One region of the Roseburia sp. OF03-24 genome, then DNA from elsewhere that is predicted to be linked to it. Evidence: riboswitches for the same ligand, from Rfam matches in the RefSeq annotation. Region 1 holds a riboswitch; the other holds the start of a gene.
What was found. Region 1 has a riboswitch for FMN ahead of ribD (bifunctional diaminohydroxyphosphoribosylaminopyrimidine deaminase/5-amino-6-(5-phosphoribosylamino)uracil reductase RibD). Riboswitches for the same ligand answer to the same signal wherever they lie in the genome.
Positions count from the first base shown of each region.

Region 1 (11,296 bases):
TTACTAACGCAAGAAAACAGATGAGAAAGTGTGCTTTGATACGCATATCCTCTTGGAGATATATCGGTCTGGCTTCAAAATCAGTTTTCATGATGCGGAAGCATTCTTCGATTTTCCATCGGTCTTCGCTTACTTTTAAGATATCTTTTACATCATCATCCAGAAGGTCTGTCGTTACCGCATACATTCCATCATAAAGTGCTTCATTTTCAATCTTATCGACGTCCAGATATTTTTCAATCTTAGCAATTTCACCATCTTCTGTAACGGCAGTCTTACCTATAAATCTTGCTGGATCATTTGGATTCCTTCGTTCTTTTTTTGTTTTTCCGGAATGGAGCATCTTTTCTGCACGTTCCACTTGCTCATTGCGTATTGTTTTTTGATATTTCGCATATTTAGGAGAGTATGTAATAATCAGACGCTGGTGCAGCGAGTGGGGCGTATATGGCTCATCTTTATAATATAATCCCATATCATCTTCCGGGATTTTTGAAAGATCAACAGGAGAATCATCGGAAACCCGTTTGAATCCAGTCTTATCCAACGCCCATCTTTTATCATCCTTATTTAATTTTTTGATCGACTGGGTAACGATAAATGCTCTTTCGCCGGCATGATTTATTTTTTTGATGGCTTCTGAACCAAGTCCTGCATCGCTGCAGTAAATAAATTTAGTGCAGCCAAAGTCCTGAAGAACTTTTGTTTCCAATGGCTTTAATGAAGTCTGTTCGTTCGCATTTTCTGGAAAAAGTGAAAAAGCAAGAGGAATCCCGTCTCCATCCATGAACATTCCCATTTGTATGATGGGATTTGGACGATGTTCTTTTCCTTTTCCGTATTTCTTATCCCCATCTTCCTGCTCGATTTCAAAGAAATAGTTTGTGCAATCATAATAAAGCACCTTATCATTTCGTTTTCCAAGAAGATGACTGTTTTTATATACTTCTGACTGGATAAAATCGCATTCGTTTCCTAATACATCAAGAGCACGATATATGTCGTGCAGTTGATAAGAAGGTTTTTCCAGAAATTCAGAAGCCGTTTTAAAAGAAGAACGTTTGCTGGCTGGTTCTAAAATCCTTGCATAAATCAAGTCAGAAAGAATGGCATTGATATCGTATTTGAATTTATGCTTATCCCTAAGTTTTCGGCAGGCCTTATCCAACTGAAGCTGATAATAAAAAGCTTGTGGAAAAAGATACCCTCCAATTTTTTGATTTAGATGTCGTAACTCGCATACAAAAATCCTCCCATAGCTTATTATACAACACATTGCAATATAGTAAAACAAGAAAATTGACGCAAAAAAAGCAGGTTTTATGCGACCTGCGAGTATATTTTCTAATATTCAACTGTCAAACTCCCGGGTATATGAAAGGCTGGCGGGATACAAGGAGTTATTATTAAAATTGCAAACAGATAGATTAAATATATAAATCTATCCATTTGCATATAGAATACTTTTATCTTTTGAACATTGTAAATATGATGCATAAATAGTATATTGTCAGCATAATTGATACAGATAATAAAACGAAAAACAACATCATCTCCAAATATTGTATGATTACAGAAAGTAGAAATTAAGAAATTTCCTCTGTTTTCTTCTTTCTGTATTCATTTGGACTCATATGATAATATTGTCTAAACTTCCGGCAGAAATATCCGGAACTTGTAAATCCGGTTTCTTCTGCAATGGAAGAAACCGATTTTTGAGTGATATAAAGTTGTTCAGCAGCCTGTGCTAGTCTGTATTGAATTAGATATGCTACCGGAGAACAGTGGATGCCAGTTTGAAAAATGTGTAAAGCTCCACTTTTGCTGATAGATGCCGATGCCGCAATCGTCTCCAATGTAATCTCTTCCATGTAGTGATCATGAATATACTGCATCATAGCTTGTAATCTTGCTTGTTTGTGATTTAATCGATGAATACTGTTAGAATCAGAAGTCCAGTCCATATTTTTTTGCAATATGTTCCAAAGCTGAAATAAAAGTTGTATAGTACATAATTCATTATCCGGCTTAGTTTCCTGAATAGTACAAATTTGCGACAAAAGTTGTAGCACCTGTTTTCCAAATGTGTTGGATGGACTGAAAACTTGATATGGAACAGACGAGCTTATCACAGGAAGAATATATTTTTCGTAAATGAGGCTGTTTTCGGGTGCTAATAGGGTTGGCGAAAAAACAATATTAGGTGCAAATGTACTGCTTTGTGCTTCAAAACGATGCAGGACACCGCTATTGATAAATATGCCGCAACCTTTATGTAGTTCTATTTTACTTGTACCTATAAGGCAGAGCGCAGTACCTTCAGCAGTATAAAGAAATTCTAATTCATGATGCCAATGCCAGTCAATGCGATGGAAGTCAAATTTCCAAATATTATCAGGATAGTATGCAAATGGATAACGATTGTTGCCATGCTGGATGGTTTCTCGTAGTGTTTCATCTGTAATTATCTTAAAAGTCTCCATGCTATATTTCCTCATAAATAATAAAATTTGTTATATTGTACCATAAATATATGATTTTATACAATGACTAGATATAAAGTTTACGATATAATCACATTTATTAGAGGAGGACAAAATGAAAAGCCAATATAATAAGACAATTACAGCCTGTTTTGTAGGTTATATTGTACAAGCTATCGTTAATAATTTTACACCACTGCTTTTTTTGTTTTTTCAGAAATGCTATCATATTCCAATTTCCCAAATTACATTGTTAGTGACTTTTAATTTTGGGATACAACTACTGGTTGATTTTCTTTCTGTCAGATTTGTTGATAAAATAGGATATCGGATATCAATGATTATAGCTCATGTTCTAGCAGCGGCAGGATTATTCCTTCTTACAGTTTTACCAGAGATTTTACCAGTTTCCTTTATTGGAATTTTGATTGCTGTAATGATCTATGCGGTAGGTGGTGGACTTTTGGAAGTCCTAGTCAGTCCAGTTGTTGAGGCTTGTCCATCCGACAATAAGGAAAAAGCAATGAGCCTGTTGCATTCTTTTTATTGCTGGGGACACGCCGGAGTTGTACTCATATCAACAGTGTTCTTTTATGTAGTCGGTATAGATAACTGGAAAATATTAGCCATTATTTGGGCGGTTATTCCAATTGGAAATGCTTTTGTTTTTTCAAAGGTTCCCATTGCACCATTGCTTGAGGATGGAGATACCGGACTTGGATTAAAGGAATTGTTTCGGATGAAAATTTTTTGGATTTTGTTGATTATGATGATATGTGCAGGAGCAAGTGAGCAAGCAGTAAGTCAATGGGCCTCTGCTTTTGCAGAAAAAGGTCTTGGAATTTCAAAGACAGCCGGCGACTTAGCAGGGCCGATGGCATTTGCGGTTCTAATGGGAATATCAAGATTGTTTTATGGTAAGTATGGTGACCGTATCAATTTGGAACACTTTATGATTTATAGTAGTTTTTTATGTATTTTATCCTATTTAGGGATTTCATTATTCTCGATTCCGCTATTAAATCTGATTGCCTGCGCTGTCTGTGGGCTTTCAGTGGGAATCATGTGGCCTGGAACTTTCAGCAAGGCATCAGCAGCTTTGCCCAAAGGGGGAACAGCCATGTTTGCATTGCTGGCATTAGGTGGAGATATAGGTTGTTCAGGAGGTCCTACATTGGTTGGAATGGTATCAGGAGCTTTTGGGGATAACCTAAAGATGGGAATTTTGGCAGGAATTATTTTTCCAGTGTTGCTACTTATAGGAGTCATTCTTTGCAGAAGACAAAAGAAAATTACTAATTATAATACAGTGAAAAGTAGGCACTAAATATAGCTGCTTATTAAAATAAAAAAGAAAGTGAGAAAAAAGATGGAATTTTTGAAAAACAATCCTAAATGGATACGTCAACCAAAGCAGGTACAAATTAGTGAGGATAAAGTTGTAATTCTTACAGAAAGGGGTACCGACTTATGGGCACGCACTTATTATGGTTTTCAAAATGATAATGCTCCAGTATTTCAAGTTGAAACAACGGACAAGTACTTTTCTTTTATTGTTAAAACAGAATTCGAGAGTACCTGTCGTTTTGACCAGTGTGGTGTGGCTATGTATTTAAATAGTGATAATTGGTTTAAGGCATCTATAGAATATGAGAATAAAAAAATACAGCGATTGGGAAGCGTTGTAACCAATCATGGATATTCTGACTGGGCAACAACAGACATATCCTCTGATATTAAAAGTATGTGGTATCGTTTTTCACGAAGGGACAGTGACTACTGTATTGAATGCAGTGAGGATGGCATAAATTTCAGACAAATGCGTATTTTCCATATGTGGGAAGGTGCAGAAAAAATTACTTATGGAATATATGCATGCAGCCCGACAGAAGGCTCATATAAGGCAACATTTTCAAATATGCAGATTACGGAATGTAAATGGGAATCAGATGCAGACTGGCGTGATTGATGATATGATTTCTAAAGATAAATCTTCAAATTTCTCTCATTGCTGCTTTTTGTGGGCTGTCTTTTCTTCTTGCCATAAAAATAACCTCCAAACTGAGTAATTTTATCTTACATCAGTTTGGAGGTTTACACAAACTTTGGGATGCTCCCTTTTAATTAGAATCCGGGAACGAACCATTTTTAAGGCAGCTTAGAATCCAGAAACATCTGGCACCGCCTGGTCTCTTCTTTAGTTCTTCATCACACGCATCAGGTTCACCATCTCAATCGCACCCACAGCGCATTCATACCCCTTATTTCCTGCCTTACTGCCTGCGCGCTCGATTGCCTGTTCAATATTATCTGTCGTGAGAACGCCAAACATAACCGGAATTTTGCTCTGTAAGGAAACGCTTGCAATCCCTTTGGAAACTTCATTGCACACATAATCATAATGGCTCGTTGCCCCGCGTATCACTGCCCCAAGGCAGATCACTGCATCATACTTTCCACTTGCCGCCATCTTCTCTGCGATCACCGGTATCTCAAACGCTCCCGGCACCCATGCCAGATCAATCTGCTCCTCCGGTACATCATGACGCTTCAACCCGTCAAGTGCACCCCCGATCAGCCTTGACACGATAAATTCATTAAACCTCGCTGCCACAATCCCAATCTTAATGTCCTCTGCTCCTGTTAATTTTCCTTCTAAAACGTTCATTTTTTAATCTCCTTTTTATAACGTTGGTGTCAGGTTGACACCATAGATACTTAATATTATATTTATCCTCTTATTCAAAACGAAGCATATGCCCCATCTTTTCCTGTTTCGTCCGCAGATAAAACAGATCATACGGTGTCGCCTTCATCTGGATCGGCACGCGCTCTTTGATTTCCATGCCATAATCTTTCAACTGGTAAACTTTATCCGGGTTATTGGTCAGAAGCCGCAGCGTTTTTACACCGAGATCTTTTAAAATCTGTGCTCCGATGTAATACTCCCGCTCATCCCCCGCAAAACCGAGCGCAAGGTTCGCCTCTAACGTATCCATTCCTTTCTCCTGCAATGTATAGGCGCGCAGCTTGTTCAGTAATCCGATGCCTCTTCCCTCCTGCCGCATATAAAGCAGGATTCCGCGGCCTTCTTTTTCGATCTGTTCCATTGCCGCAGCAAGCTGTTCCCCGCAGTCACACCTCAAAGATCCGAATACATCTCCCGTCAGGCACTCGGAGTGTACACGGCATAGCACATCCTCTCCGTCTCCGATCTCACCTTTTACCAGCGCAACATGATGTTCCCCGTTTAAAATATTCTGATAACCATACGCTTTAAATTCTCCATATTTTGTCGGGAGTTTTGCGACTGCTGCGCACTCTACCAGTTTCTCATGTTTTTTGCGGTACTCCTGAATTGCCGCGATCGTGATAAAACAGATGTTCCACTTTTCTGCCAATTCCATGAGCTCTGTTGTACGCATCATTGTTCCGTCCTCACGCATAATCTCACAGCATAAACCACACTCTTTTAATCCGGCAAGACGCATCAGGTCAACGGTTGCTTCTGTATGACCGTTACGTTCTAACACACCATTCTTTTTTGCAAGCAGTGGAAACATGTGTCCCGGTCTGCGAAAATCTTCCGGTTTTGCATCCTCACTGATGCAATGCCTTGCCGTCATACCGCGTTCCTCCGCCGATATTCCAGTCGTTGTGCCGACATAATCGATCGATACGGTAAATGCGGTCTCATGGTTATCCGTATTGTCTGCCACCATCTGCGGGAGTCTTAATTTTTCACAGATCTCCTTTGACATCGGCATGCAGATCAGTCCTTTTCCATGTGTTGCCATAAAATTCAGATTTTCTGTCGTTGCAAACTCTGCCGCGCAGATAAAATCCCCTTCATTCTCACGATCTTCATCATCTGTCACAAGAATGATCTTTCCTTTTTTCAATTCTTCTAATGCCTGTTCCACTGTATCAAATTCTCTCATTATACTTCTCCCTTTCCATGCAAGAACTTTCACTTGATTTTTCTGAGTTTTCAAAATCCATTAGAAAATAAAAACTCCTTCGTGATCTTACTCTCCGTTATTTTTTCTTCCTTCCAGTTCAAAAAATGTTCTATATACTTCCCGATACAGTCATTTTCCAGATTTACCTTATCCCCCGCCTTTTTGTGAGCCAAAACCGTACACTGCGCCGTATGCGGGATAACAGACACCATAAAAGTGGTCTGTGTCGTTTCTGCAATGGTAAGGCTGATCCCATCCACTGCGACAGAACCCTTTTCAACAATGTAGTGCATGATCTTCTCAGGCGCTTTAATGGAATAATAAATCGCGATCTCATCTGATATGACTTCACAGATCGTTCCGGTTCCGTCAATATGTCCTGTCACGATGTGACCGCCAAATCTGCCGTTCGCCGCCATCGCGCGCTCCAGATTCACCGGGCTGCCTGACGCTGCTTCTCCAATCGATGACCTCCGCAGCGTTTCGTGCATCACATCGGCGGTAAAATAGTTTTTTCCAAAAGATGTCACGGTAAGACAGATTCCGTTGACGGCAATGCTGTCACCAATTTTGATATCCTCCAATACTTTTTCTGCCTCTATTTTCAGTCTGGCAGAATTGCCTTTCCGGTCCGCTGTTATGATTCTTCCGACCTCTTCCACAATTCCTGTAAACAAATTTCCTCCCCTCCCTGCCTTTTTACGGTATGTTCAAACCTTATGTATCTATTTCCCTCTCATTTATTTTTCAGCTCCCCGGTGATCAGAATGTCCTCCCCCACCTGCTGTATCCTCTGATTGACCAGATGGTACGCATCATCGGGATGATCCACGCCCATTCCTGCAACCGGACTTTTGGCAGCTGCACCACCAAACAGTTTCGGTGCCACATACGCATACACCTCATTGACGATTCCGGCTTCTAACGCCGACCAGTTCAGCATGGCACCGCCCTCAAGTAATACACTCTCGATCCCGTCTGCTCCAAGCTGCCGCATCAGTTCTTTTAAATCTACTTTTCCATCCGCACGCTCTGTCACTATGATCCGGCATGCATATTTCTGATATTCCCTGATCCTTGCTTCATCCTGACAGCAGGTTGCAATGATGGTCTTCTGCTCCTCTGCGGTCTGCACGATACGGCTCTTAAGCGGTATCCGCAGTGTCGTATCACAAACGATCCTGACCGGGTCTTTCGTTTGTGGCAAACGGCAGTTTAACATTGGATCATCCGCGATTACCGTGTCTGCCCCAACCATGATTCCGGTCATTTCATGTCGCATGCGGTGTACCTGTTCTCTTGCCGCCTCCCCGGTGATCCATTTCGATTTTCCGGATGCCGACGCGATTTTTCCATCCAGTGTCATCGCATATTTCATCCTCACATAGGGCAGTTTTGTCTGGATATAATGAAAAAATACCCGATTTTGGTACTCACATTCCTCCTGTAAAACTCCTTCCGTCACCAGGATGCCTTGCTCCCTTAACTGCCGGATTCCGCCTCCCGCCACAAGTGGATTAATATCTTTCGCCCCGACAAACACATGGCTGATGCCAGCTTCTATGATCGCCTGTGTACATGGAGGCGTTTTCCCGTAATGACAGCACGGTTCTAATGTCACATAAAGGTCTGCTCCCGCCGGATCTTCTCCCCTGCTCCTGCAATCCGCCAGCGCTTCCCTCTCTGCGTGAAGTCCGCCAAATTTTTTATGATAGCCTTCCCCGATGATCCTGTCCCCTTTTACAAGAACCGCACCAACCACCGGATTTGTCTTTGTCCATCCTCTGCCGAGTTCTGCAAGTTCCATTGCACGGCGCATATATCTTTCCTGTTGCATGAATACATTCCCCTTTCTGCAAGACAGAGTCTGCAATCTTTGTTGATTCATGACGATAGAATACACGCTCTGCGAAATTCTATTGTCACAAACAAAAAGGCTCTGAAATAAAACTATTCCAGAGCCTTGTATGCATTCTTACCGATCGTTTAAAACGATCCTTTCAATCCTGCTTATCCATATCTTCTTTCATCCAGACTATACTGTCGGCTTCGGAGTTACACCGAATCATGCCTTGCGGCTCGTGGGCTATACCACCGGTAGGGAATCTCACCCTGCCCTGAAGATCATATTCTGTTTTTATGTGTCCGAGTATAACACTCTTTCTTAAAATGTCAATACTTTTTTACCAGCTTCCCATAAAGATCTGCACCCAATAATAACGATATGGCGCATTCGCATCATAATAATAACCGATTCCAACCTGATCATAAGAATCGCTTAAAATATTAGCACGATGTCCCGGTGAGTTCATCCATCCATTCATAACATCTGCTGCATCGGTATAACCTGCCGCAATATTTTCACCTGCACTGCGATAATTTACCTGATACTTCTTTTCACTTAAAATAGAAAAACAGCTCTCTCCGTTTGGTCTTGTATGCGAAAACAGCTGTGTAAGCTCTTTTGCCCGCTTATCTGCTGCAGCATTTAAGGTATCATTCATTTTCAGAGAAGATTTTCCCTGCGCCTTTCTCTCCTTGTTGATCAGCTTTAGAACTTCTGCTTTCTCTTTATCTGCTTTTGTCAGAACAGCCGCCGGCTTATTTTTTACCGTTACTTTGCAGGTATATTTCTTTTTCCCGACCTTTGCCGTAATTGTTGCTTTTCCTGCTTTTTTTGCAGTCAGTTTTCCACTTTTTGAAACGCTGACTACTGTTTTCTTTGAAGATGACCATTTCACTTTTTTCTGCGCCGGTCTTAATTTAAGCTGATATGTCTTTCCCTTTGTCATCGTCAGGCTCGTTTTATTCAGCTTTACAGCAGATGCCGCTGCAACAGTGACTGGCTGCATAACATCCACTGCGATCATGCTCCCGCTAAATATAAGAAGAATTGTTAACAACATTGCCGTTATCTTTTTCTTTACACTTTTCATTCCTCATCCTTCCTTTCGTACTATATTTATGATGCAAACAGCACCATTAAAATCTTACTCTAACATATAAATAAGTCCAAAACACCCCGCTCCGCAGTTACTCGTGATTGCCGCCGACGCCTCCTGCATGTATACCTGATCGAATTGCTTATATTTTTGCACTTCCTCTAAGATCATGTCTTTCGTCTCTTTTGAACACCCTGCAGACGTTATAAACAAAACTCTCTGATCAATGGAGGCAAACCGCGCCATCTGCGCACGAATATATTTTTTATAAACATTCTCCGTATCACCAAAAAAGATCGCGGACGGCACTATTTTCTTTTTGTGCAGTGACAAAACCGGATGACACTGCAGCATCTCTGTCAGTTTCCAAACCTGCTTATTTAAGAGCCCGCTGCGGTAAAGCTGCTTAGAACTGTCAAGTATAAAACTTGTCTGCACTTTTTTCTGCATCTCATCTAACTTCTGTATTATCTCATCCATATCCCTGTTTTTCAATGACATGTTTGCCGCCTGCATTACCATCAGTCCTGTGCCACTGGATAAATGTCCCGAATCATAGACCTGCACATGGGAAAATCCGGCTGCTGCCTTTCCTGCATTCTCAAATCCCTTTCCCGATCCGGAAGCAATACAGATGTGAAGCACCTGCTCTGCCTCCTCAAGCAGATTTCCAAAAAATGTCTCATACTCCCCGACTGTCGGTGCTTCTGATTTTGCATACTGATCTTTTTCAATATAAGAAAGCAGGCTGTCCGAATGGATTTCCACCATATCCTCAAAATGACCGTATTCCGTGTTTACAAAATAATGCATCATCGGTATTCCAAGCTGCCTTACCACATCATTCGGCAGATCTACCACATTATCTGTACTGATGATCAGTTTCTGTTTTTTCTTCTGCCCTAAAATACGGAATCCGTCCATTTCACTGATCTCATCCGGAGCAACCATATATTCAATACGCTCCTTCGGCAGATAACGAAGCAGCATTGCCTCAAAAAGAATGCCATTGATCGGTTTCGCAAGATAATCGGAAAATCCCATTTTACGATACTTCTCTTCCGCTCCTGACATTGCATTTGCCGTCAGGGCGATAATCGGTGTTTTCCGGCAGAATCCGCCTTCCTGATTGCGTATCAGATCCATGGTTTTTTCTCCATCCATTTCCGGCATCATATGATCCATAAAGATCACATCATAATTATTTTTCGCCGTCAGCTTTAAGCATTCCATTCCGCTGTGTGCTAAGGAAAGCTGGACTTTTGTCTCCCGGAGCAGCTTTTTGGCAACAAGCAGATTCATATCATTATCGTCCACAACAAGTACTTTTGCTTCCGGAGCTTCAAAACTCTTTTTGTAGGAAGACCTCTGATGTCTCGATGAACTGTTGTAGTTGAGATTTCCAAGCGGTGCAGCATTCACGATCTTCTGTGGAATCGTGATCGTAAAAGTGGAACCCTTCTGATAAATACTGTCAACCGTGATCTGACCGCCCATCAGATTTACGAGCTGGCTGCAGATGGAAAGTCCAAGTCCTGTTCCTTCGATTCCTTTCGTATTGCCCTCATTGACCCGTTTAAAACTGTCAAACAGATATTTCATATCATCCTGCCGGATTCCCATACCGGTATCGATCACGGACATTTTTAAAAGGATTTCATCCGTCCCTGTCTGCTCCCCTTCCACAAACAACGTAACAGATCCTTTTTGCGTGTACTTGATCGCATTACTTAAAATATTTGTCAGAACCTGTTTGATCCTCATTTCATCGCCGTATAACATTGACGGCAGTTTTTCGGATACGTTGACACAAAATTCCAGATTTTTCTCATGTGCACGTATCCAGGTCGTATTTACGATCTCACTGAAAAGCTTACCTGTCTCATAACGTGCCGGAACAACCTCCATT
Region 1 covers NZ_QSCK01000011.1:99,521-110,816, forward strand. The annotation lists partial or broken gene DXA60_RS07455 (IS1634 family transposase) at 1-1,210, opposite strand, end outside; gene DXA60_RS07460 (AraC family transcriptional regulator) at 1,587-2,483, opposite strand; gene DXA60_RS07465 (MFS transporter) at 2,599-3,810, shown strand; gene DXA60_RS07470 (DUF1349 domain-containing protein) at 3,853-4,452, shown strand; gene ribH (6,7-dimethyl-8-ribityllumazine synthase) at 4,681-5,151, opposite strand; gene DXA60_RS07480 (bifunctional 3,4-dihydroxy-2-butanone-4-phosphate synthase/GTP cyclohydrolase II) at 5,222-6,424, opposite strand; gene DXA60_RS07485 (riboflavin synthase) at 6,475-7,122, opposite strand; gene ribD (bifunctional diaminohydroxyphosphoribosylaminopyrimidine deaminase/5-amino-6-(5-phosphoribosylamino)uracil reductase RibD) at 7,182-8,282, opposite strand; FMN riboswitch at 8,460-8,574, opposite strand; gene DXA60_RS07495 (CAP domain-containing protein) at 8,629-9,381, opposite strand; gene DXA60_RS07500 (DegV family protein) at 9,436-11,296, opposite strand, start outside.

Region 2 (11,296 bases), on a different contig from region 1:
CAAGTATTTGTCAACACTTTTTTAAAATTAATTATTCAAGCAAGCGGAGAAGGAGGGATTTGAACCCTCGCGCCGCTATTAACGACCTGCACCCTTTCCAGGGGTGTCCCTTCGGCCAGCTTGGGTACTTCTCCGAATAGTATTACATATTAACTTGTACTGATGTTCATCAGTAAGCGGAGAGGATGGGATTCGAACCCATGCGCCCTTTCGGACAAACGGTTTTCAAGACCGCCTCGTTATGACCACTTCGATACCTCTCCGTATTTGTTTCGCACGAATCAGTGCAAGAAAGATAATACCATCAACTTTTGCTTCTGTCAACAATTATTTTAACTTTTTTTCATTTTTTTCATCCTGCGGATTTTCAAAAGCATGTTTTAAGTACATTTCAGCAATCAGCATATCCTCCGGTGTCGTAATTTTTATATTACTGTAGCTTCCCTCGATCAGCTTGACCGGCTGATTTGTCATCCGCTCTACCACCATTGCATCATCTGTGATAGCTGAATCCTCATTTGCAAGCATTTTGTGGTATGCCTCATATATGAGTGGATATGAAAAACTCTGTGGTGTCTGTATCTGCCATACTTTTGAGCGTTCCGGCGTCATACCGGCATAGCCGTCTTCATCTGCTATTTTGATCGTGTCTTTTACCGGCATTCCTGCCACACACGCATGGTATTCCTTTACTGCTTCCATAGAACGGCAGATGATATCATAAGTAACCAATGGTCTTGCCCCATCATGGATCAGCACATAGTCTGCTCCATCTGCCGCGCAGAGTCCTGCGTACACGGAATGATAACGCTCGGCTCCTCCCGGCACGATTGCTTTCACTTTACTGATATGATATTTTTCAATGATTTCCCGCTGGCAATATGTTTCCTCATCCGCACCTGTGACAAGAACGATATCTGTGACATCACTTTCTTCAAATGCTTTTAATGCATAATAAAGAACCGGATTTCCTGCCAGTTCAAGGTATTGCTTATGAATATGACTGTGCATTCTTTTTCCGGTTCCACCAGCAAGAACGATTGCTGTAAACTTTTCCATTAGCGTTCTCCAAGTTTTAAATTCGGAACAGCGTTAAGATCTAATCCATCCCTCTGTCCATGTATAAAATCATAATAAGCAGCAACACCGATCATTGCCGCATTATCTGTGCAGAAAATCGGTGACGGATGATAAAACTGTACTCCTTTTTTCTCACATGCCTCCCGCATTCCTTCACGCAGAACTCCATTTGAGGCTACTCCACCCGCAATAGCAAACTTATCCATCTTAAATTCATCAATTGCTTTCATCGCATTTCCGATCAGAACATCTGTCACTGCTTTCTGGAAGGAGGCCGCAACGTCTGCCTGCACGATAGGGATCCCTTTCATCTGACAACCATTGAGATAATTTAACACTGCTGATTTCAGACCGCTGAAGCTGAAATCATATGGACCATCTGCGATTTTTGCACGTGGGAACTCCATCGCATGCGGATTTCCCTCATGTGACACTTTTTCAATCTTAGGTCCTCCCGGATAACCGAGTCCGATCGCTCTTGCAACTTTATCAAACGCCTCTCCGGCTGCATCATCCCTTGTTCGTCCTAATATCTCATATTTTCCGTAATCCAAAACCTTTACAAGATGTGTATGTCCCCCGGATACAACAAGACACAAAAATGGTGGTTCCAGATCTTTATTTTCGATGTAATTTGCACTGATATGCCCTTCGATATGATGTACTCCGACCAGCGGAATATTTTTTGCATAACTGATTGCCTTTGCCTCTGCAACCCCGACTAACAACGCTCCTACAAGTCCCGGTCCATATGTAACACCGATCGCATCAATGTCATCTAATGTCATATCAGCGTCACTAAGAGCCTGCTCAATGACCTGATTAATCTTTTCAATATGTTTACGCGAAGCAATCTCCGGCACGACACCACCATACAATGTATGAAGTGCAATCTGTGATGAGATCACATTGGATCTTACATCCCTGCCGTTTACCACAACTGCTGCTGCAGTTTCATCACATGAACTTTCTATTGCAAGAATTTTTATCTCCCTGTCACTCATCTTCCGTATCTCCTTCGGTCTGATAAAATACTAAAATCTTCCATTTTCCATCATTGTCTTTTCTAAGTACATAGGTCTGATTTGTACGTGTAAAACTTTTATTTTCGTCCACAAAATAAGATGCCGTCACATAAGCACAGTCATCCCCATCAATCTTCTGATATTTCACCTCATCGCTGCCGCATACTGATGAGGACTCTATTTTTTTCGACTTATCATGATAGTCTTCAATATCTGCTTTCAGGCTTTTAAAGTAATCATCCCTGGAATTATTTTCAAGCAGCTCGTCATCCATCAGAAGCCTTGCCTGATCTCCGAGTTGATATAACTCATCATCTGTGTACTCCTCATCATAAAAACAGGTGATGATACGATTGTAAAATTTCACAACCTCTCTTGGTGTTTCCGGATAATTTTTTTCAAGATTTTTAGTGATCACTTTCTGTACTTCTGTAAGGTTATCACTATTTTCCGCTGAATTGCCTTTTTTCGTTGTAGCATACCAGAAAAGTCCGATAATAACCACAACACAGACAACTGCAAAAATGATTTTCTGTCCATTTTTTTTCATATGAATCCCCCTCTCAATCTTCCTCAAACATCAGCTCCACGCTCTTTCCATCTTTTCCGAGAAATGCGTTAGGAAAAATCTCTCTTACCCGCGGCATATAATCTTCCGCATGCACAAGTGACGGTGAAAAATGTGTCAGCCACATCTCTGTTGCCTCTGCTTTCTTTGCCACTTCTGCCGCTTCATAAAATGTCATATGCTTGTATTGTTTTGCTTTCGCGATTTTTTCTTTTTCTGCATACATTCCCTCACAGATCAGAAGATCTGATTTTTTTGCAGAAGCAACCAATGATTCTGTCGGTCTTGTATCGGTACAATACGTTACTTTGATTCCTTTTCGCGCTGCACCAAGCACCATGTCCGGGGTATAATGCGCCCCATCTTCTGTGGTGATCTCTTCCCCTTTTTGAAGTCTGTTCCAGTATTTCTGCGGAATCTCATGCTCTTTTGCACGCTCCACAGAGAATCTTCCGGCACGTCTGATCTCCACCGTATACCCATAACAGATAATATTATGGTTAACACGGAATGCATGGATATGATATCCGTTTATTTCTATATCGGCTTCCTGTTCTGTTATTTCAATATATCGTATTTCAAACGGCAGTTCCGGTGCGATCGTTCTTAGTGCCCCGACCACGCGTTCTAATCCCTTTGGTCCTATCATAGTAAGAGGCTCTGTCCGCTCTGCATTTCCCATAGAAAGGAGTAATCCTGGCAATCCACTGATATGATCCGCATGATAATGCGTAAAACATATCACATCGATCGGTTTAAATGTCCATCCTTTTTCTTTGATCGCGATCTGGGTTCCCTCCCCACAATCAATGAGTAAACTGCTTCCATTATAACGCATCAATGACGCTGTCAGCCACCGGTGCGGCAATGGCATCATCCCTGCAGTTCCCAAAAGACATACGTCTAACATACAATCCTCCTTGTTTTGCGGAGCAAAATCCGAGCCCATTGGCGAGGAGAGGATTTTACTCCTTGTTTTGCGGAGCAAAATGCAGGTTATACAAATTCCGTTACCTGTTCTTCCTCCGGCGGTATCACAAATTTTCCCACCATTTTTTCATAACAGGACTCACAGATATCCATTCTGTGTATCCGTCCATCCTTTTTATCAGAAAAATATCCCCATTCCTTCTCCACAGTAAGAAATGAAGTATGGTCTTTTTCAGATAACATACAAATTACTTTTCCACAACAGTTACAGTAAATTTTCTGATCTTTTCTGCTCATTTTTTTAAGCCTTCCCATTCTGTGATACAGGCAGACATTTTCTATGAATGCCCGGCATGCTGTAACATTCATGTACAGTACACTAGATATCTATATTATATAAGCAATATCATACCTTATGTAGTGGGAATTACTGGCTGCCGGTCACAATTACTGGCCATATATCATAATATAGGCATCCTCTTTCGGAAGTTCATAAAACTCTTTCCTCACACCATGATTCACAAACCCATTGCGCTCATACAGGCGGATCGCACTGTCGTTCGAGCAGCGGACTTCAAGTACAATTTTGCCAACTGAACGGCTCTCAGCCTCTTTTTTCGCTTCCGCAAGCAGCATGCCGCCAATTCCCCTGCACCGCATTTCCGGTGCAACCGCTACATTGGTAATTTCTCCTTCATCAATTGAAAGATACATTCCAATATAACCAAGGATCTTATTATTTTCCTCTGCGACAAGAAAAACCGTATTCGGCAGACTTAATGAATCCACAAATCCCTGATAGCTCCAAGGCTGTGAAAAAATGGCTCTTTCCAGTTCGCTTACCTGTTCTGCATCTTTTACCTGCATGGCTCTGACTGTGATCATGCTAATCCGCCCTCTTTTCGTTCCCGCTCCGCCTGGGACAATCTTAAATATTCCGGCTTATGCTCTGCAGCGGTCGTGGCTTTTCCCTCAGAAAAATATTTCATGCCAAGCGCTGCAACGGCTCCTGCTCTCTGTTTATTGACATGTGCAGGAGCAAACGTATACGGCACATTGCAGTTTTCTGCAATATATTCTTTGAATACCGGCACTCCGTCCCCTAAAAATGTGACCGGCTGTTCAAACTCATTTACAATCGAAATAATTTCATCTATACCAACTGCACACTGTTCTTTCAACACTTCCATCTCATTGCCTTCAAAAGAGTACAAACCTGTGTAAGTCTGATTTCTTCTGGCATCCATAAGCGGGCACACAAGTCCTGCATGTCCGACCAGATTATAGGCAAGCGCATCAACAGTCGGCACATTGACGATCGGCTTATCTAATGCAAGTCCGAGCCCTTTTGCAGTTGCCGAGCCGATCCGAAGACCGGTAAATGATCCAGGGCCACCTGCGATCGCGATCGCATCGATCGTATTCAAATCCAGTTCTATCATTTTTGCCACTTCATCTAACATTGGCAGAAGTGTCTGTGAATGTGTTTTTTTATAATTGACAGTATACTCTCCAAGCATGTTATCATCACATACGATAGCCACGCTTGCCACAAGTCCTGAACTGTCTAATCCCAAAATCTTCATTGTAAGCTCCATTCCCGCATGAACAAACTATTTTAGCAGCCCTCATGCTCTTTTATGGTAATTTTCCGGTAATCAAAACCTTTTTCCAGATTCTTTTCAATCGTCACATCATATCGTTTATCCGGAAGGATTTCTTCGATCAGGTTTGCCCACTCGATCATGCACAAACCCTCCCCGTAAAAATAATCCTCGTAGCCGATCTCATCCATTTCCTCGATATCACCGATCCGGTATACATCAAAATGGTAAAATGGTATTCTGCCTTCTTCATACACCTGTACGATCGTAAATGTCGGACTTGATACCGGTTCTGTAATCCCAAGTCCGTCTGCGATTCCCTGTGTAAAGACAGTCTTTCCAACGCCAAGATCTCCCACTAGTGTATACACATCTCCCGGTTCTGCCTTCTCCCCGATCTTCTTTCCAAGCGCATGTGTCTCTGCTGCGGAAAATGTCTCATAAACGGTTTCTTTCATCATTCCGTCCTCCATTTACTTCAACTTTACCCTGTACTTCGGCAGCTTATCCTTTGCAAGGTCTGCAAGACTGCGATATTTCTCCCCTAACTGCTGCCTGGGTATCACATAAGCATTTATGCGGTTACTGTAGACCAGCACATTATTTTTCGTAGACACCATTTTATAAATCTGATCCCACAAAAGCTTCGCGTCTGCATCCCCCTGTTTTACAGTTATCCCTTCTTCATCCACGCAGTAATGCAGGCTGTTCTTCAACACCTCAGATGCTGCAATACGCTGTTTTGAGCGAAGATAAAGTGTGACCGGCATATAAAATAAGATCAGCACTCCAAGCAAACTGCCAAGAACTGCATAGGACAACCCGCGTTCACTATATTTCGTACCTGCCGCAATAAAGCAGATCACTGCTGCGATCACGGAAATCCATCCGGATGCACCGGTATAGGTCTGGTACATGTTAAAACGAAACATATCCTTTGCGGTCAATGTTATATCAAATTCCAATCTCATCGTCAATCCCCCGCCATTTTAGAATCAGCTTAGTATAACATTTTTTGAAAAAAAAGAAAAGACGCATTTCCTGCGTCTTTTCTCCTGAAAAACAAAGTTGCTGTCTTACCGATACCGGCAAATACCGAAATCAGCTTCACTGCTTATGACTGTCTTCCTTTTAAAATCGGAGAAATGTGTTTGTAAGTCACAAATGTAATGACTACGGAAAACATTCCTTTGACAAAGGTAAACGGCATGTTAAAGCAGATCAGGCACTGTAAAATGCTCTTCATTGACGGAGCGATCAGCTGATATGCTCCGAGTACTGCCTCCTGCGGCATGAAGTTGTAATATACCGGATATACAAGGAAGTAGTTAGAAACTACACTGAAAGCTCCCATGATCACTGCTCCAAGTACGGAACCGATGAGTGCGGTCGTTCTTGTCTTTTTGTGTTTGTAAAGAAGCCCTGCCGGCAGTACAAATGCCACACCAAGAATAAAGTTTGAAAGTTCTCCTACGCCACCCGTAGATGTAATGAACAGATGAAGAACATTCTTAACCAGACAGATGATCACGCCACAGAGCGGTCCCATGGCAAATGATCCGATCAGTGCCGGAAGTTCTGAGAGATCCATTTTGATAAATGACGGCATAAACGGCACGGAAAAATCCAGAAACATCAGGATATATGCCACTGCTGAGAGCATTGCTGTCACTGTCAGATATCTCACATTGACTCTTTTTACGGTTACTGTTTTGTTTGTTGCATCCATTTCACTCGTCTCCTTTTCTCTTTCGGAAAATATACGAGGGATTGTAAGCGTGTTTACACAATAAAACCCCAGATGTACAAATCATCCGGGGTTCTCATGTAACAGAAACGTCTTTGCTGACGTCTTATCATTCACATGCTTATCTTCTCTCATCCAGACTATACTGTCGGTTCCGGAATCTCACCGGATCAGCTGCCTTAGCAGGTCACGGACTTTGTAAATGAATCTGATCCTATAAGATCAGCACTCTCTACGTCACCGTCGGTCGGGAATCTGCAAATCTTACTGCATCACCCTGCCCCGAAGAATTAATATTATTTTTTTCGTGTTCTATTGTATGCATCTTTTGCGTATCTGTCAACCATTAATTTTCATGGTCAGTGCAATACGCTGTTTTTTCAGATCAACATCCAGTACTTTGACCTCAACAATATCACCGACACTTACCACCTCAAGCGGATGTTTGATAAAGCGGTCACACATCTGTGAAATATGTACCAGACCATCCTGATGTACTCCGATATCCACAAATGCACCAAAATCAATGACATTCCGGACTGTTCCTTTCAGAATCATTCCAGGTTTTAAATCTTTCATGTCAAGCACATCACTGCGCAGGATCGGTTTTGGCATATCCTCTCTTGGATCACGCGCCGGTTTTTCAAGTTCTTTTACGATATCCTGCAGTGTGATCTCGCCTACCCCAAGCTCTTCCGCCAGTTTTTTATAATCGGATATTTTCCCTGAAATGCCGTCTAATCTGCGTTCTTTCACATCATCTGTCGTATATCCGAGACGCTCTAACAGTGTCTTTGCTGCTGCATAACTTTCCGGGTGCACACCTGTTGCATCCAGCGGATTTTTTCCATCGTTGATGCGCAGGAAACCTGCACACTGCTCATATGCTTTTGGTCCTAATTTTGCAACTTTCAAAAGCTGGTTTCTCGCCTCAAAACGGCCATTTTCTTCACGGTATGCAACAATATTTTTTGCAACTGCCTTGCTGATGCCGGAAATATATTCAAGCAATGATGCCGACGCAGTGTTTAAATCAACACCGACTCTGTTTACGCAATCCTCTACAACTCCACCGAGTGCTTCACTTAGCTTTTTCTGGTTCATGTCATGCTGATACTGACCTACACCGATGGATTTCGGATCGATTTTTACAAGCTCCGCCAAAGGATCCTGCAGACGGCGTGCCATGGATGCTGCGCTTCGCTGTCCAACATCAAACTGCGGAAACTCCTCCGTTGCAAGCTTACTTGCAGAATAGACAGATGCCCCTGCCTCGTTGACGATGATGTACTGCACTTTCACCGGTATCTCTTTTAATAACTCTACAATGACCTGCTCGGACTCGCGGGATGCTGTACCGTTTCCAAGCGAGATCAGCGTAATATGATATTTTGAGATCAGCTTCTTTAAAACTGCTTTTGCTTCTTCTACCTTATTCTGTGGTGCGGTCGGATAAATGACTGTGGTATCAAGCACTTTTCCGGTCTGATCCACCACGGCAAGTTTACAGCCGGTACGGAATGCCGGATCCCAGCCAAGCACAACCTGTCCTGCAATTGGAGGCTGCATCAAAAGCTGCTCTAAGTTCTTGCCAAATACTTTGATTGCCCCGTCCTCTGCCTTTTCGGTCAGGTCACTGCGGATCTCACGCTCAATGGCTGGCGCGATCAGACGGTCATAGGCATCTTCTATCACTTCTTTTAATACCGGAGTTGTCTGTGGATTGTCACGCACGATCACCTTTTTTTCAAGGTATCGCAAAATATCCTCGACCGGTGCCTCAATTTTTACCGTTAAAAATTTTTCATTTTCTCCACGATTTAATGCTAAAATACGGTGCCCTGCAAGTTTTGCTACCGGCTCATCAAATTCATAGTACATCTCGTAAACAGACTCTGCCTCAGGATCTTTCGCAGCAGAAACCAAACGTCCTTTTTTGACAGTCAGATCACGAATACGGCTTCGGTAATCTGCCTCGTCTGAAATACTTTCTGCAATGATATCTTTTGCTCCTGCGATCGCATCTGAGGCACTCATCACTTCTTTTTCCGGATCAACAAATTTTTCTGCTTCTTCCTCTAAAGATGTATTTAACATCTGCAGGGTAATGATACTGGCAAGCGGCTCTAACCCTTTTTCTTTCGCGATCGTTGCCCTGGTGCGGCGTTTTGGTTTATAAGGACGATACAGATCTTCCACCACGACCATCGTCTCTGCCGCTAATATCTGTGCTTTTAACTCATCGGTCAGTTTTCCCTGTTCCTCGATGCTTGCAAGAACCGTCTCTTTACGTTCTTCGAGATTTCTTAAATAAGTCAGTCTCTCATATAAGTTACGAAGTACCTCATCATTGAGTGCTCCGGTTGCCTCCTTACGGTAACGGGCGATAAATGGAATTGTATTTCCCTCGTCGATCAGCTTTACAGCTGCTTCAGTCTGATTTTTACGGATTCCGAGTTCTTCGGAAATCTTTGCAATAATATCCATAGCTGCTCCTTTTTCTTTCACCGGTCTCCATTTTTTCTCCGGCACAGTATATCTATTATAGCGAAATATCCACATGGATTCAAGGTGGCGTTGTTTTTTTCCACATTGCATGATACACTATTGTTAGTATTTGCAAGAATGGAGATTTTTATGGATCATCAATTTTACAGACCAATGCCAGACCGGCGTTCAAAACATATGGAAAATCTTTCCTTTATCATGGGCATCATTGCACTATCAACATTTTGTCTGGTTTATCCTGCACTGATCTGCGGGGCACTCGGCATTGTATTTGCACTGCTCTCACGCGGCGGTGAGACAACCTTTAGCAGCCGTGCCAAACTTGGACTTGCTTTAAGCAGCGTAGCACTTGGTATCATTATTCTGCTGTTAATCTATTCCGTCGTATTCGCCAACGTTTATTATGGCGGCATAGAAAATATGATGCGGGAGAGCTGCAAGTCTTTAGGAATTGATTATAATATGCTGTTTCCGCAGAATTGAGTTCTGATATTTTAAATAAATAGCGGCTTTAAATTTTATAAAAGATTTATACCCCAGAAAAACCGAACCAAATTTTTTATCGCACAGTTAACAATAAGAATCGCAAGTCCGATCCAGAGATACCGGTCTTTATAGTGCATTGCAACTGATAGTTTATGCTGTGAGAGCCGCTCAATTGTCTGGCTGATCAGAAACCATCCACATAATACCGCTGCGTATAACACAAACGGATGCTCAAAAAATGATATCAGAAAATGTCCCTGAAAGAGGGCACGTACCGCTCTGGTTCCTCCGCAGCCCGGACAGTAATAGCCGGTTACGGCGTGGAACAGGCATGGGTAGAGATAGTTTTCAATACGAAAGCCAGTTATTTGAGAAATGAGCAGATACATGCAGCAGATGGCTGCGCTGCTCAGACCAAGAATATATAAAATGTCATCTATTTTTTTCTGTTCATAAGTGTTTCTTTTTTCCATTCTCCACATTATATCAGAAATCCGTATCTATACAACCCCCTGCCACCTATGCTATAATTTATTCTAATCGCAGCAGAACTGCTGTATGATCTAAAAGGAGTTATTCACTGAATGAAACGCACATCAAAAGAACTCAAACGTATTGCACGTGATATTTTAAATGACAGATACCGTATTCCTATGGCAGCTTTTGTTGCCACAACACTGATCGCAACTGTGATCGAATCTCCTTTTTCCTTTTCCATGGGCGATAATCCGACAAATATGCAGCTTGTGATCTCACTGATTGCAGAACTTCTCATATCCGTTGTCAGTTTTGTATTAGGATGTGGTGTAGCAAAAGTCCATCTGTCCATGACACGCGGAAATGATTTCAGACTTCGTGATATTTTTGATCCATTCAAAAGAAATACCGACCGCTTTTTTATCGCAGGATTTATATTTTTGCTGATGATCTTTGTCTCCATGCTTCCTGTGATCGGCAGTTTTACTTATGCGGTAATCGTAGATTTTTCACTTACTTCTATTGTGATCACAATAGTAACCGGTATTCTTTCCCTGATCTTAAGCTGCTATTTTATGCTTACCTATCATTTTATCGGATATATTACGCTCGATCATCCTGAGTTAAAATGCCGTGAGGTATTCAAAGAATGCAGACTGCTCATGCACGGAAACCGTATGCGCCTGCTTTATATTATGCTCAGTTTTATCGGATATGGGTTATTAATTCTCTGCTCGTTTGGCATCGCATCCCTCTGGGTTGTTCCTTACCAGACAGAAACACTCGTTATTTTTTATCTGGACTGTACCGGAGAATTGAACCGGATTCCAGTCCGCAGTTATACAAATACTGATACAACCCAATTTTGATT
Region 2 covers NZ_QSCK01000037.1:25,023-36,318, reverse strand. The annotation lists tRNA gene DXA60_RS16140 (tRNA-Ser) at 45-134, opposite strand; tRNA gene DXA60_RS16135 (tRNA-Ser) at 178-263, opposite strand; gene ispD (2-C-methyl-D-erythritol 4-phosphate cytidylyltransferase) at 328-1,059, opposite strand; gene tsaD (tRNA (adenosine(37)-N6)-threonylcarbamoyltransferase complex transferase subunit TsaD) at 1,059-2,084, opposite strand; gene DXA60_RS16120 (DUF6715 family protein) at 2,077-2,655, opposite strand; gene DXA60_RS16115 (ribonuclease Z) at 2,669-3,583, opposite strand; gene DXA60_RS16110 (hypothetical protein) at 3,670-3,900, opposite strand; gene rimI (ribosomal protein S18-alanine N-acetyltransferase) at 4,051-4,488, opposite strand; gene tsaB (tRNA (adenosine(37)-N6)-threonylcarbamoyltransferase complex dimerization subunit type 1 TsaB) at 4,485-5,189, opposite strand; gene tsaE (tRNA (adenosine(37)-N6)-threonylcarbamoyltransferase complex ATPase subunit type 1 TsaE) at 5,222-5,665, opposite strand; gene DXA60_RS16090 (YcxB family protein) at 5,681-6,178, opposite strand; gene DXA60_RS16085 (ECF transporter S component) at 6,322-6,936, opposite strand; FMN riboswitch at 7,074-7,248, opposite strand; gene DXA60_RS16080 (Tex family protein) at 7,294-9,441, opposite strand; gene DXA60_RS16075 (hypothetical protein) at 9,592-9,945, shown strand; gene DXA60_RS16070 (DUF2752 domain-containing protein) at 9,981-10,421, opposite strand; gene DXA60_RS16065 (DUF975 family protein) at 10,533-11,294, shown strand.
Region 2: linked by a shared signal. The riboswitch ahead of DXA60_RS16085 (ECF transporter S component) and the one ahead of ribD (bifunctional diaminohydroxyphosphoribosylaminopyrimidine deaminase/5-amino-6-(5-phosphoribosylamino)uracil reductase RibD) in region 1 are both predicted to bind FMN.